Regions from separate parts of the Pelotomaculum schinkii genome, predicted to be linked through region 3. Evidence: predicted binding sites of a transcription regulator. Region 3 holds the regulator's gene; each other region holds the start of a gene.
The links. The regulator HrcA, encoded in region 3, represses chaperone genes, less so after heat shock. The targets are predictions, from matches to a motif close to TGTTAGCACTCNNNNNNNNNGAGTGCTAACA.
Positions count from the first base shown of each region.

Region 1: the regulator HrcA is predicted to act here: its motif matches at 3,298-3,328, upstream of groES (co-chaperone GroES).
Region 2: the regulator HrcA is predicted to act here: its motif matches at 3,442-3,472, upstream of Psch_RS01805 (Hsp20/alpha crystallin family protein).

Region 1 covers NZ_QFGA01000003.1:80,088-85,202, reverse strand. Annotated here, with positions in the region: gene Psch_RS16485 (hypothetical protein) at 20-391, shown strand; gene Psch_RS16480 (FlxA-like family protein) at 552-851, opposite strand; gene groL (chaperonin GroEL) at 1,316-2,956, opposite strand; gene groES (co-chaperone GroES) at 2,981-3,268, opposite strand; gene Psch_RS16465 (MogA/MoaB family molybdenum cofactor biosynthesis protein) at 3,556-4,044, opposite strand; gene moaC (cyclic pyranopterin monophosphate synthase MoaC) at 4,219-4,713, opposite strand; gene Psch_RS16455 (S-layer homology domain-containing protein) at 4,929-5,115, opposite strand, start outside.
Region 2 covers NZ_QFGA01000001.1:362,850-367,964, forward strand. Annotated here, with positions in the region: gene Psch_RS01790 (acyl-CoA dehydratase activase) at 1-577, opposite strand, end outside; gene Psch_RS01795 (acyl-CoA dehydratase activase-related protein) at 600-1,703, opposite strand; gene Psch_RS01800 (acyl-CoA dehydratase activase-related protein) at 1,691-2,692, opposite strand; gene Psch_RS01805 (Hsp20/alpha crystallin family protein) at 2,879-3,322, opposite strand; gene Psch_RS01810 (NUDIX domain-containing protein) at 3,519-4,067, shown strand; gene minC (septum site-determining protein MinC) at 4,126-4,755, opposite strand; gene galT (galactose-1-phosphate uridylyltransferase) at 5,045-5,115, shown strand, end outside.
Region 3 covers NZ_QFGA01000001.1:794,379-799,493, forward strand. Annotated here, with positions in the region: gene dnaK (molecular chaperone DnaK) at 1-547, opposite strand, end outside; gene grpE (nucleotide exchange factor GrpE) at 582-1,202, opposite strand; gene Psch_RS03835 (TCP-1/cpn60 chaperonin family protein) at 1,211-2,782, opposite strand; gene hrcA (heat-inducible transcriptional repressor HrcA) at 2,796-3,842, opposite strand; gene hemW (radical SAM family heme chaperone HemW) at 4,001-5,115, opposite strand, start outside.

The sequences.
Region 1 (5,115 bases), on a different contig from region 3:
ACAAAAGGGGGGATTTAAAATGACTGAAAGCCGCTGGAACATCCGCCAGGTTTATCTCTATCTGGTCAGCTTCGCCACCCTGATGATGCTGATCGTGGGTTCGGTGCAGCTTATTATGGGGGTGGTAGATCTCGTCTATCCCGACCCGACAAAAGGTATGGGATACTATGATACCAAGATTCGTCTCAGTGACATGCAGCAGAAATATCCCAACCTAACTCAAGAGGAATTTGAAAAGCAGCTCCAGGAGGAAAAACAAAACCAGGAAGCCGCCTGGCGTTATCAACGAATCAGGAGGTTCATCAACAGCCTGGCGCTGGTGGTGGTTTCACTCCCGTTCTACCTCTATCACTGGCGAAAAATCCAGCGGGGTGTGGATATCCCTGCATGATCCTATCATAACAAATTTTAGTTAATGAATAAACATGCCTTGAGTTGATACCGCATACCCATTCTAAAAAAATACTTTCCGATAATGTAAGTTTACGTAAGGACTAAAATGTATCTTTGAAGAACCAAAAAGCCCCGCTCCAAAGAGCGGGGCCTGGCCGTTAAACCAGAGTATCAACAATAGAGCTTGTATTTGCCGAAGCGGTTACCGACATTGAATTATTGCATTTGTTGTTTTTTGCTTCTTTTACTTGCTGAATCTGTGCCTCAATCTGCTGTATTCTCATTTGTAGCAGTTGTATTTTTTGCTGTTTTATTTTTTCGTCCTCTTTACTTTGGCTGACTTCCTGCAATTGCTGCTCAAGTCTTTCCTTTTGTTGCTGAAGCCTTGCTACTTGATCAGTATTATCCACAGCCGAATAATCGCTACTTGATGATGATGACGAAACTGATAATATCATATAAATATCACCCCCCTTACTGTGTTCCATAAGATAGAACTAGCTAACGCTATGTTTAATCAATTATTTACTCGGCGCAAAGTATTTAAATCTTAATACCCTGAACGTCTCCAAAAACCTTAAAGAAAACTGAAAACGCCTTGAAAAAGGCTGCTATGAAGCAACTCCCGCTCACAAGACCGAGGGATGCCTCTGGTTCCATTCGTTAACCACACCCCTCCCCTTTTTGCAGAAGCCGGGTTGGGCCCCCAGACATAATGGAACGTCTTGGGCATACGGATGATGCCGCCAAAAAAAATGTTTATCTACACGCGACCAAAACTAAAAAGAAAGAGGCTTCCCAAGAGTTCAGTGAGCTAATGAGAAACCTCTGCGTATCAATTTTGCACGCCGTGATCATTTCGTGATCATAGCAAGGGGCCGAGCATTCGGCCCCTTTATTTATAACGGCTTAAGGCCCTTAGTTACATCATGCCGCCCATGCCGCCCATGCCGCCCATGCCACCCATGCCGCCCATGGGGTCTTTGTCTTTTTCCGGCTTGTCGGCTACCAGGGTTTCCGTGGTCAGGATCATTGCCGCGATGCTGGCCGCGTTCTGCAATGCTGACCGGGTGACCTTGGCAGGATCCACGATACCTGAGTCGATCATATTGACAAATTCGCCAAGCAGGGCGTTGAAACCCACACCTGCGGGAGAATTCTTCACCTTGTCAACTATAACGGAACCTTCCAGACCGGCGTTGCCGGCAATCTGGCGCAGGGGTTCTTCCAAAGCCCGGCGGACAATGTCAACACCGGTCTTTTCATCAAAGCTGTCCGTGGTTAGCTCATCAAGCGCCTTCATTGCGGTGATGTAGGCCACGCCGCCGCCGGGTACGATACCCTCTTCTACAGCAGCCCGGGTGGCGTTCAGGGCATCCTCGATGCGCAGCTTCTTGTCTTTCATCTCGGTCTCAGTAGCGGCTCCGACCTGGACCACCGCGACACCGCCGGCCAGTTTGGCCAGGCGCTCCTGCAGCTTCTCCTTGTCAAATTCAGAAGTGGTATCCTCAATTTGACTTTTAATTTGGGTTACCCGTTTGGTGATTGCATCAGCGCTGCCGGCTCCGTTGACGATGATGGTCTCTTCCTTCTTGATCCTGACCTTGGCAGCCCGGCCCAGTTGGTCAATGGTAGCCTTGTCCAATTTCAGGCCCAGTTCCTCGGTAATAACGGTACCACCGGTCAGGATAGCGATATCTTCCAGCATGGCCTTGCGCCTGTCGCCAAAACCAGGCGCCTTAACTGCCACGCACTGGATGGTGCCGCGCAGCTTGTTCAGGACCAGGGTGGCCAGTGCTTCACCTTCAATGTCTTCGGCAATAATCAGTGAAGGCCTGCCTGACTGGACGATTTTTTCCAGAACCGGCAGAAGGTCGGCGACCGCTGAGATCTTCTTATCCGTGATCAGGATGTAAGGATCGTCTAAGATGGCTTCCATTTTATCAGTATCGGTAATCATATATGGGGATATGTAGCCCCGGTCGAAGTTCATCCCCTCGACGATCTCCAGGTTGGTAGTGGTGCCCTTGGACTCCTCTACAGTTATGACACCGTCTTTGCCCACTTTTTCCATGGCGTCGGCAATGAGGTTCCCGATTACTTCGTCGTTGGCGGAAATCGTGGCTACCTGAGCAATGGCTGACTTGCTCTCAATAGGCTTGGCCGAGCTTTTAATAGAAGCAACTGTTTTTTCAACCGCTTTTTCAATACCGCGCTTGATGATCATTGGGTTGGCGCCGGCTGTTACGTTGCGTAAACCCTCGTGCACAAGTGCCTGCGCCAGAACACAGGCGGTAGTGGTGCCGTCTCCGGCCACATCGTTGGTCTTGGTGGCAACTTCTTTCACCAACTGAGCGCCCATATTTTCAAACGGATCGGGAAGCTCAATTTCTCTCGCAATGGTTACACCGTCGTTAACGATCATCGGAGAACCGAATTTCTTATCAAGGACCACGTTGCGGCCTTTGGGGCCAAGGGTAATTTTTACGGCATCGGCCAGAGCGTTGACGCCTTTTTCAAGAGCGCGCCTGGCTTCTTCCCGAAAGATAATCTCTTTAGCCAATTCATTTACCTCCTTATATAATCCTTACTCTATTACGCCGAGGATGTCGGCTTCACGCATGATCAGATATTCAACGTCATCGATTTTCACTTCGTTGCCGGCGTACTTGGAGAAAAGGATCTTATCCCCGACCTTCAGGTCGATGGGCACCCTCTGGCCAGTTTCTAAAAGCCTGCCGCTGCCTACCGCTATGACTTCACCTTCCTGGGGCTTTTCTTTTGCGGTGTCCGGAAGGACGATGCCGCTTTTGGTCCTTTCCTCGGTGGGCGTTGCTTTTACAACTACCCGTTCGCCTAATGGTCTGATCAACATATACCCCTCCTTATGGTTGCTTCCTGTATTGTTAGCACTCGATCTAGACGAGTGCTAATATCTACAGTAAATATAATATAGAATAAGAAAATCAAAAGCAAATAAAATCACCGCATAATTTTCCTCTTTTAGAGCAAAAAAAGGCATTTAGCGGATAATAGCTTTCATTTCCTACTCCTATCTCATTATTATCCCAATTTAACTAATATTTTTACCTGTCTAGAAATATTTTTCCACGGCAATAACCATTCTATACAGGGCAACCCAAAATTTTCTTACCAGTAGTACTAACCTACACCGCACTCACCGCCGCGGCCGGTCAAGATTTCCAGGGCATGGGGCAGCGCCGGCAGGATGACCTCCAGACATTCGCGCACTCCTTTGACGCTGCCGGGCAGGTTGATAATCAGGGTGTTTTTGCGTACCCCTGCCACTGCCCTGGTCAGCATGGCGCGGTTGGTCTTCTTCATGCTCTCCGCCCGCATGGCTTCGGGTAAACCCGGCACCTCGCGCTCGATCACGGCCAGAGTGGCCTCAGGCGTATTGTCCCGCTGGCTTAACCCCGTGCCGCCGGTAGTCAGGATCAGTTCTACCTTCTCCCGGTCGGACATGTTGACCATCGCCTCTTTTAGGGCGTCAATGTCGTCCGGCAGTATTTTATAACTGACGACATGGCCCAGTATTCCAACCATTTCACGGATGGCCGGGCCGCTCTCATCCGTCCGCTCGCCGCGGGAGCCTTTATCACTAACCGTAATAATCCCAATTTTGTACATCTTTCACCCTCCCAATCGTTATCATATCAGGATAGCTGCAAATGCCGCTATCGAAGGGCAACATTTCTAGAAGCCTTGGCAATATGGCGGTCGATTTCAACCGTACTCACCGCGGAACAGCCCCTAAAGCGGGGCACGGTAGATGATACCTGCTGCCGCCCGCGAGTAAATGTTCTAGCTCCATGCAGCCTCACCCTTACGCTCAAAGGCGCCGCTTTTACCGCCGCTTTTATGGACCAGCCTGACCGCCCCGATGACCATCTCACGGTCGGCAGCCTTACACATGTCGTATATAGCCAGCGCCGCCACGCTCACCGCAGTCAGCGCCTCCATCTCCACCCCGGTCTGTCCGGTTACCCGCACCCTGGCTTCGATTTCAACGGTGTTGCGGTCATAATTGGGTCGAAAATAAACGTCAACCCCGCTTATCATCAGGGGATGACAGAGGGGGATCAGGGCAGATGTCTTTTTGGCAGCCATAATCCCGGCAATTCGGGCCACCCCAAAGACCTCTCCCTTTGGCGCCTTCCCCTCCACAATTAATTCGAGTGTCTCTTTACGCATGGCGACCTCGCCGCGGGCAACGGCTTCCCTGTGGGTGACAGCCTTGCCTCCCACCTCCACCATCCTGGCCTGACCCTGCTCATCCAGGTGCGTTAATTCGCTCATACTATTACTCCTCCGTCTCCACAGGCTTACCGGCACTGTCAGACCCGCAGCCCATTTTGGGTATAATTTGCCACCCAGTAGTATTTCTCCCGTAAAGCAAAATATCCTCCGAAAAATGTCGGAAATACATCTTAAAAAATAGCAGCAGACCGCTCCCAGGAGTGACCTGCCGCTTGACTAACCGGTTTAACATTTTGATTGATGCAGGTAACAACTCAAAGTTCGGTCAGCCTATAGATCTGGCCGTCTCTCAGACGCAGTTCCACATCCCAGCCTTCTTCTACATCTTCAAGATCAATTCTGTCACCGTCGCTGTCTCTCAGTATGGCTCCGTCTTCCAGGTAATACGTGAATTGATTTCCGCTGCTTTGTTCAATTTGAATCCTTTCGCTGCTAACCCGC
Region 2 (5,115 bases), 430 kb from region 3:
ACAGCCCTTTAACAATGTCCGGGAGTCCATAACCCATTTGCTGTTTATGAATCATGTCCGATTCGGCAAAAACAGTGCAGCGCCCGGCAATGCGCACAGAGGCTTGGGAATTAAGAGCAAGTTCGCCAAAACTGGTAATGGGGATGTTGAGGCGGGCAGCCTGCTGATCCAGAAAGGAACCGGTTCCTGCGGCACATACTGTGTTCATGGCAAAATCAGTAACGATGCCATTCCTCATAATAATAATTTTGGAATCCTGGCCGCCTACCTCCAGTACTGCCTTGACATCCGGCACAAGCATGGAAGACGCGACGGCATGGGCGGTAATCTCATTTTTTATAACATCGGCGCCCACCATAACTCCTGCCAGGTAGCGACCGCTGCCGGTCGTACCTGCGCCGGCTATCTCAATGTCCGGCGGCACTGCCGCCGCCGCTTCTTTAAGACCTTCCTGGATAACCTCTATAGGTCTGCCCATGGTACGAAGGTAAAGGCCGGTTAGGACATCTCCGGCCTCGCTCATTACAACAATATTGATACTGACTGATCCGACATCAATACCTAAATATGCTTTCATAACAAGTCCTTCCTGTCACTGTTTAACCAGTTACACAATTTGTTCTCGCCTGCAGGAGTTTTTTCCTTCTCAGCAGGTCGGTAAATGCCTCCAACCGGGTAGACATGCCTGCTTTCCCGGTCTGCTCGTCCAGGAAAAAAGTAAGTACGGGAATATCATAATCCCTGCTGACCCTGGGCAGGATGGTGCGGGCGACAATTTCCGGGATGCAGGTAAAGGGGGCCAACTGGATCATGCCATCAAACCCGCGCTTGGCGCAAAGAATGGTGTTGCCGATTGAATCCCGGCCGTGTCCTCCTACCAGTTCAGGGAGATAGGGGGCGGCGGCTTCTTTGACGGTCATTCCTTCAGTTGTTTCATTCCAGGTGTTGTCCCTGGTCCAACCTGTGAGGAACATAGATCTTTCCACTTCAACCCCCAGATTGCCGAGTGTTTCTTCAATCTCCAGGTTGCTGGCAGGTTCCAGTAATACGTAGATTTCCCCAACAATACCGACCTTCAGTACCATACGTTGGGGGTCCTGCGGGATATTTTTCAGGGCTTCCAGAGCAGCCGCTTCAGCTTCCATAATTTGCGGCGTGGTGTAAGCCTGGTCAATCCACTCAAGCGCCTTGCGGTAGACCCTGGAGGTGTTGCCGCTGGTTAGTTCGCGCGGTCTGGTCACATGGCTCATTTTTTCTACGTTGTCCAAAGCCTGTAGTTTGCGCCAGGCCCGCTTTATATGGGAAATGATGCCCCTTATGGAAACACGCGCTTTGTTAAGCGCCAATACGTTTCTGATGAAGTTTAAAGGGTAATGGCGGGGTGGTTCAAATACTATCATTTTGATATCATGACCAATGTCTTTTAGGATCTTGTGATGAAGCATGGCGTATTCCCCTGCCCGGCAAGGGCCCACACCGCCTGTCGTGACAATGGTATCGGCGCCCATTTCAATACATTCCAGGTAGGTTCCCATCAGAATTTTTAGTGGAAAACAGGCAAATTCGGGTGAATACCGCACGCCAAGATCGAGCGTGCGCTTGCTGGGACGCGGGGGGGCCACCACTTCGTTGCCGAGGTCCTCCAGGAGCATTTTAAATGTTCGCCACGATTCACCCATTCTTGGAAAAGTTACTTTCGGCATGCAAGCGCCTCCTTCCTGCGCCTGACCATATCAACGAATGCCTCCAGGCGGGTGGTCATGCCTGCTTCTCCGGTTTGCTCATCAATCATCAGGGTCATAAAAGGAATATCACTGTGTTTTTTGGCTTCCATTTCGATTAATTTATTCAACAGGGAGTCAGGGCCGCAACCGAAGGCTGTTAAGTGCAGGACCCCGTCAATTTTGTTCTGGTTAAAAAGAAAGTGGGCCGCCTTGAGCGCCCTGTCACTGAAGGTCCAGAAAAGACGTTTTGGCAGGCTGCAGTTTTTCTGAAGGGCAAGTAAGGCCGGGTGAATATTTTCGGCCGTGATGACTTTAACCCCATACTTCCTTAACTTATCAATCAAATTCACGCTGATGAAACTGTCGTAAATAGCATAGGGATAACCAAGTACGGCAAACTTCAAACCGGACTTGGCAGAACCGTCAAAATCCGCCCCCCCGGCCTGGTTCTCCAGGAAATCCATGGCCTGAACGGGGCTCCATCCTTTTCTCAAAAGTCTGTTATAGCGGTGCAAAACCCCCACGGCTTTCAAATATGCAAGGAGTACCGATAGTATTGGCGCTCCCAGGCGCTTACCGATTTCAAGGTACGCTTTTACAACCGCAAAGCGGCCTTGTCTTGTATCCATGCGGACGTCGATAATAGGCGGTACATTCTTAATAGAATACCGGATCATATCGGGCAGGCCAAGAAATTTGGGACAGTAAACTGTCCTCCGGTTAAGGCAGACCACCCTTGGGATATAAAGGTAATCGACCTTGTCTTTAATATCCATAACATGACCGTAGAATAGTTTAACAGGTACACAGGCGTCAGCCAGCGCCTCACGAGTCCCTTGATCTAAAATATTTTTGGTGGTCCTGCCGGATGTCACTACCTGGACACCGAGTTCATTGAAAAAAGTCCGCCACATAGGGTAGTAAAGATAATATAAAAGAGCTCCCGGAATGCCAACCTTAATAGTCACACCGGTCACAGCCTCCTTAGTTGATATTGAGTTCTTATTACTATACTGGCTGCGGGGATGGGTTATGCCCGTTCCTTTTTCGTTTAAAATTCTATATGTCTAGGGAAATTCCTCCAGCAAAAATCAACAAAAAATGAGCCTTGACAACTAAAAAGGCCGCCACTGCCGGGCGGCCCTTTTGTTTTTTTATTGTATTTTAACCCGGTGCATTTTCTTTTGACCTCTTTCAGTCTTAGGCATCCGGATCTCCAACAGTCCGTTGTGATAGTTGGCCAGGGTTTCTTCGGGTTTTACCTCCGCCGGCAAGGGCAGCATCCTGCTAAAAGTACCATAGTATCTCTCAGAGTGGAAGATGTTATCTTCCTCAACTTCTTTAAATCTTTTCAACTCGCCTTTTAGGCTCAGTGTGTCAGGAGTTACCGCGACTTCAATATCATCCTTGGACTCAATACCGGGTAGTTCAGCTGTTGCAACAACCTCCTGATCTGTCTGGTAAAGGTCAACTCTCGGTCCAAACTGTTCGGTACCAGTCATAAGACCCCGTCTTAAAAAATTGTGATCAAAAATTTTGTTCATCTGGTTACGCAAATTGCTGATTTCCCCAAAAGGATCCCAACGTACTATACTCATTTTTTCACCCCCGGATTAATGTTTTAAATTAATATTTTGCAAATTGCTTATATTTATACCTGTATGAATGCTCGGCGCCATATAGATATTTTGATATTGAGGAACGTCTTTGCGGAGTATATTGGCAGGCATGGCAGGATAATGATACCAGTGAGGCGAATAAGTAGGAGCAAAACAATTGTGTACTGGAGTGATTATGATAAGCGATCTTACCGAAAAAGTTCTTCGCTCGAATATAATATACCGTGGTAGAATTCTAAACCTCAGGGTTGATACAGTAGAATTACCCGACGGTCGTACGGCAAAAAGGGAGATTGTGGAACACACGGGGGCCGTGATCATCGTCCCGGTAAAACAGGATGGTCAGCTGCTTCTGGTAAGACAATACAGATCCGCTACCGGCAGGACCGCCCTGGAACTACCGGCTGGGAATATCGAACCGGGAGAAGAATTGGAGTCAGCAGCCCTGCGGGAACTACAAGAGGAAACAGGTTACAAAGCTAAAGAGTTAGTCAGGTTGTGCAGCTTTTTCAGTACTCCCGGTTTCTCTGATGAGGAATTGCACCTATTCTTTGCATCAGGCTTGACCCTTCTAAACCAAAACCTTGATGACGACGAATTTGTTGAGGTGTTAACGGTACCCTGGGAAAATGCAATTCAGATGATCTGGTCGGGTGAAATCTGTGACGCCGCGTCAGTGGCCGGTATTCTGGCCGTGGACAGCTATATGAAAAACCGGCTGTGAGCAAAATGCTCCGCCGGTTTTATGGTCAAACTAGCTAAAAATCATTCTTCGCATGATCTTATTCAAAAACAAATTCCTTGCCGGACAAGCGGGCAGTACGGCAGTAACCGGCATGCTGTCCGGTAAGGTCGGGAGTAAACCTCTTGCCCGCAATGCTCAATACCGTTGGAGACAGCCGCATGGCCACCACCTTGGCGGAGCTGTTTCCATCAATACCTGCATGGATTACCCCCCGGCAGTTCCCCAACACCAGCACGTTGCCGCCTGCCATCACCTCTGCGCCAGGGTGGATATCGCCCAGTACAACGACATGTCCCGCATAAACGATACGCTGTCCCGAACGCAGTGAACGCCTGACCATGAGCGCTGCTTCACCATCACCAACCGGCGAAGGAATTGCGCTCTGGCTCTGGTACGGCCGGGCCGCTTTAGAGCGTGTCACAACACTGCCGTCAGGGTTGGGGACCATTCCGTATTGCCGGCAGATATCCTCAAGCTCATCCTTTTGGCTGGTGGGGATTTTTTGGTGCATGTCAGCTATGGAAAACTTGGCGCCGCTAAAAAACCCCCTGGCCGACTCCATCTTTGAGCGCAGTGTATTTTTGATATCTTCAAATTCCCGGCTTGGGTCAAGGACAATTACCAAGCCGTTCCTTGTTCCTTTAAAACTAACCATTTGACTGCCCAAAGGTAACCGCCTCTTTCCACAATTTTCTCAACACCTTGTTTTAATTCGATTTTGCTTGACTTAATCCTTTAAAATTCAGAAATATTATCAATAAAAAAATCGCACCCTGCATAAAAAGATCACTTTTGCGGCAATCTCAATTTAAGTGCACTTAATTGTCCCTTGTGCCCGGCAAAAACAAATGGATCAATAGCGCTACATAGCTGGTAGTAACTGGTTCACAATTGATTTTGTGGCTGACTATAATGTTTAGTGTCAAATTTAAGCTTATTTTGCGGGAGGTACTAATATGTCCGAATGGAGGAAGGACCCCATCGTTGACCGGTGGGTTGTCATCGCCACAGAACGCTCCAAACGCCC
Region 3 (5,115 bases):
CCAGTTCAAGGATAGATACGTCGAAGGTGCCGCCGCCCAGGTCGAAAACCAAAACAGTCTGTTCGTCTTCCTTATCCAGGCCGTAGGCCAGGGCTGCGGCCGTAGGCTCATTGATAATACGTAAAACTTCCAAGCCCGCTATTTTACCGGCGTCCTTGGTGGCCTGACGTTGTGAGTCACTGAAATAGGCCGGCACCGTGATAACCGCCTTATCCACCTTTCCACCCAGGTAGGCTTCCGCGTCAGCCTTGAGTTTCTGCAAAATCATGGCGGATATTTCCTGTGGCGTGTAATTCTTGCCGTCAATATTTTCTTTGTGATCGGAGCCCATGTGGCGTTTAATCGAACTGATAGTGCGATCCGGGTTGCTGACGGCCTGCCTTTTCGCTACCTGCCCGACCAGCCTTTCACCGGTTTTTGAAAATCCCACCACAGAAGGGGTGGTCCTGGCGCCTTCCGCATTGGGAATAACAACCGCTTCGCCGCCTTCCATTACAGCAACGCAGGAGTTGGTGGTACCCAGGTCTATTCCGATAACCTTAGACATTGTATTCTACCTCCTAGAATCTGTTTCCAAATTATTATAAAGCTACAGCAACTTTAACCATGGACGGCCGGATTACTTTTTCTCTCAGGGAATAACCCCGGCGGAACTCTTCAACAACTGTATTGGCAGGGTGCTCACCGGAATCGTCCTGGGCCACCGCCTCGTGCCTGGTAGGATCAAAAGGTTCCCCAACTGCCTGGATGGGGGTGACACCTTCGGTTGCCAGCACATCCAACAGCTGCTTGTAAATCATCTCCACCCCAGCTTTAAAGCCCTCTATCGAGTCACCCTCCGCCGCCAAAGCCAGACCGAAGTTGTCAAGCACCGGCAGGAGAGCGACCACCAGCTGCTCAGAGGCATATTTATAGTAATCATCCTTTTCCTGCCTGGTGCGACGCCGAAAATTTTCAAAGTCGGCCTGCAAACGAAGCAGCCGGTCATAATAATCTTGTGCCCGTGTCGTCTGTTCGGCCAATAACCTTTGCAGTTCGGCCGGATCACTGCCCGCAGCAGGAACCCCTTCCGCTTCCGCTTCCTGGTGCCCGTTATCCTCTACCGCGCTTGTTGTGGGATCTTTCTCCATAACACTTTGCTCTTTTCCCTCGTCGGAAATTTCCTGAACATCTTTCTCTTTCTTTTCATCTTTTACCAACATTGTTCACCTCACAGACCAGACAAGCTGGAATCTTTTGGCTTGAAGTCTTCTTCCCGTTTCTTAATTATAGTATCGATTCTTAAGATTGCCTCGGCCACCTCACCGGCGGCCTTAAGCGCGTATATTTTTACTTCGGCCGGATCGACAATACCCATTTCCAGCATGTCGGCTACCTGCCCGCTGTCACAGTCGACGGCCAGAGAATTTTTTCCTGTTTCAACTTGTGCGGCAATCACATCCCCCAGTTTTTCCAGGGGATTGAAACCAGCATTGGCGATAATCTGGGACATAGGACGCTTGAGCGCCTCCACCACACAGTCCACCCCGTACGCCGCCATGCCGCGGATACCTTCCCGCACTTTTTCCACCTCGCGGGCTACCGCAAGTTCCAGCGAGCCGCCGCCAGGCACCACCCCGCCCCTGACCGCCGACTGCACGGAGGCAGACGCGTCCTTGGCGATACGCTCACGCTCGCCAACCACCTCGGAAGTAGCGGCGCCTACCAGCACAGTGGCCATCGGCTTGCCTCTTCCTCCCTGGACCCAGACCTGTTCAAGTTTTTCGTCGTTATAGACCCGGTCTGCGAATCCAAGGTATTTTAGGAGTTCCTCTGTAGTTCTTTTCAGCCCGGTCCGCTTGATCATCCTGGCTCCCGTATGTTCGGCGGCCTTACGCAGTTCCTTGTTGGCCACCCGCTGGACCACCATAACGCCTGCGTCCGTTAAAATCTCCTCAGCCGCATCGTTTACGCCGCGGTCGGCCAGTACCAGTCCCACTCCCAGGCTGGTAATTTTTTGGACGTTTTCCTTGAATTCGGCCTGCAGCTGCAGGTAACGCGCAAACCCGGACTCGGTCCCGAGGGCTTCCTCATCAATTTCCTCCGGCTCCAAGGCGTCGTCGATAATCAAGACCTTGACCTCACCCAGTTCCCCGGGCATCTGGCGGTTCATCCGCTCCTTATTAATAATTACGCCCATGAAAACCTGGTTTAAAGCGCCCTCTTCAGCTACAACGGTATCTGAAAACTTAAAAGAACTGTCCTTTAGCTTCTCCTCCCCAATCAACACCGCGGCCCGCTTCACCAGGTCGGCAATGTCCTCGTGGCCGCGGCCCGAAACGAGCGCCACCTGGCGCACAAACTGGTCATGCACCCCGTTGATCTGTTGAGCCTGACTCTCCATCACTGCCAGCGCCTTCTTTAGCCCCACGCGCATCCCCTCAATGACTCGCGCGACAGGGACTCCCTTTATAACCTGCTCCACTCCGAAGCCGACCAGGGCGCCGGCCATCACCGTAGCCGTGGTTGTCCCGTCGCCGACTTCCTCCTGCTGTGCCTTGGCTATGTTGATGAGCATTCTGGCAGCAGGGTGGTTGGCCTCCATCAAGGTCAGGATGGTAACCCCGTCGTTGGTGATCACGACCTCGCCGAATTTATCAACCAGCATCGTGTCCAGTCCTTTGGGACCCAAAGTCCCCTCGACGGCGCTGGTTATAGCCCGGATGGCGTTGGAATTGGTCAGCAAAGCGGCCAGCCTCTCGTCCACCTCGGCCCCCTGAGTCGCTTCCTTTTTCAAGCTCAAATACGGTACCCCCTCACTTTCCCATGCCCTTCATCATGCGCTCCAGAGCTTGTGAAAGGTTCTTGGTCATAAAATCAACTACACTGATTACTTTGGCATACTCCATCCTGGTCGGCCCCAGCACTCCCATGGAGCCCATCTTCCGGCCCGCTACCGAGTAGGCGGCTGTGACCATGCTGCACTCCTTGATTTCCTTGTTCTTTATCTCACCGCCAATGCGCACGGTAACGCCCACATCCTGCTCCTCACCGGTCATTAACCCGTAAAGAAGCTTTTCTTGCTCCAGGATGCTGAGCAGGGTCTTAACCTTTTCCACGTTGTGGAATTCTGGTTGGTTTAACATATTAAATACCCCGCCCAGGTAAATTTTATCCTCGGATTTCATGGTCAGGCTGTCTTCTAACAGCTCCATGGCAAGGTCGAGAATATGTTTGTGCCTGGCCAGTTCAAAATAAATTTCCTTTACCAAAGTAAGCTTGATGTTTTCATTGGTAAGACCCCGCAGCTTGGCGTTTAAAATCCGGGATATGGTTTCCATGTCATCAGTGCTGATGCTTTCAGGAATATCAATCAACCTGTGGTGCAGAGTTCCGTTGTCCATTACCACCACAACCATGGCCTGGGTAGGGTTCATCGAAACCAGCTGGATATGCTTAAACCGGCTGGTACCAATGCTTGGGGTAAGCACCATGGCGGTATAATGGGTGAGTTGTGAGAGAAGTTGGCCCGTTTTCTGTATAACCTGGCCGATATCTTTCACCTTGATGTCAAACTCACTGCGAATTAGATCTTCCTCTTCCGCTGATAAGTCGTGCTTTTGCATCAAATAGTCCACGTAGTAGCGGTAGCCCTGCTCGGAGGGCACTCGCCCCGCGGAAGTATGAGGTTGTTCAATATAACCCTGCTCTTCTAAATCAGCCATTTCGTTACGAATGGTGGCAGGGCTGACGCCAAGCCTGAACTTTTTAGCTATGGTGCGGGAACCAACGGGTTCAGCGGTAGCAATATAATCGTGAACGATGGCCAGAAGCACCTTTTGCTTGCGGTCATCCATTTTCATGCATTACCCCCCCCTTTTGTTAGCACTCTAACCTGCTGAGTGCTAAAAACCCGCTAAATAAAAAATAGCACCAACTCCATCCACTTGTCAAGGAATATAGCGCAAAAGCATTCAATAATTCATATAACCCGGTCGTTTAACACGCCTTCCCGCTGAAATCACACAAATTCCAGGAATACCCGGTTGGCCAGGGGAAGCCCCCTTTCGGTCAGCCTGAAATAATCCCCGTCAATCTCAGTAAGCCCGTCCTTTGTAAGCCTCTTAATTTCAGACCGGTAGACATCCTCCAAGCGCCGGCCAAAACGCTGCCGGAAGGCCGCCAGGCTAACCCCCTGCAAAAGCCTCAAACCCAGGAACATGGTCTCCGACATTTCAGTTTCCACGGTAAGGGTTTCCCTGTCGGCAACCCTGAGTTCTCCCCGCCGGAGCCTGGACCGGTACTTTTCCGGCTCGCGTTCGTTGGCAAAACGTTCCCCCCGGAAGCAGGAGTGGGCAGCCGGTCCCAGCCCCAGGTAGGGCCGGTTTAGCCAGTAAACCAGGTTGTGAACACACTCGCGCCCGGGCCTGGCAAAATTGGAGATTTCGTAGTGATGATAACCGCTCTTTTTTAGTGAAATTATGGCGGTGTGGTACATGGATAGTTCCAGTTCTTCCGGACAAGCCCTCATATCACCAATGGCAACTGAACGCTCCAGAGGAGTTCCCTCCTCCAGTTGCAAGCCGTAAGCTGCAACATGCTCCGGTTCAAAAGCTACTGTCCGGTCGAGCGTTTCCTGCCAAACCGCGAGGGTCTGGCCCGGTATACCGTAAATCAAATCGATATTAATGTTGTCAAAACCGGCCTGCCTGGCCAGCCGCACCGCGGCGCCCGCCTGCGCGGCGTTGTGGACACGGCCAAGCGTCTTTAGTAAACCGTCTGCCAGGGACTGCACCCCGATACTGAGGCGGTTTACCCCTGTCCGCCTTAATTCGTAAAGACCTCCGGCATCAATAGTACCCGGATTGGCCTCAACCGTAATCTCACAATCCGGTGTCAGGCGAAAAATTGACCTTATATATTTAAGAATCTCCCTCAGGTCTCCCACGGGCAAGCAGGTGGGCGTGCCACCCCCGATAAAAAGGCTGGATATTTCTTTCTCAACTTCGTCCAGGAAAGATCCGTATAGCTGGATTTCTCTGATCAGCGCTGCCAAGTAGTCCTTTGCCGCTGTCCGGCTGTAGGGGTAAGAGATGAAATCGCAGTAACGGCACTTTTTAAGGCAAAAAGGCACAT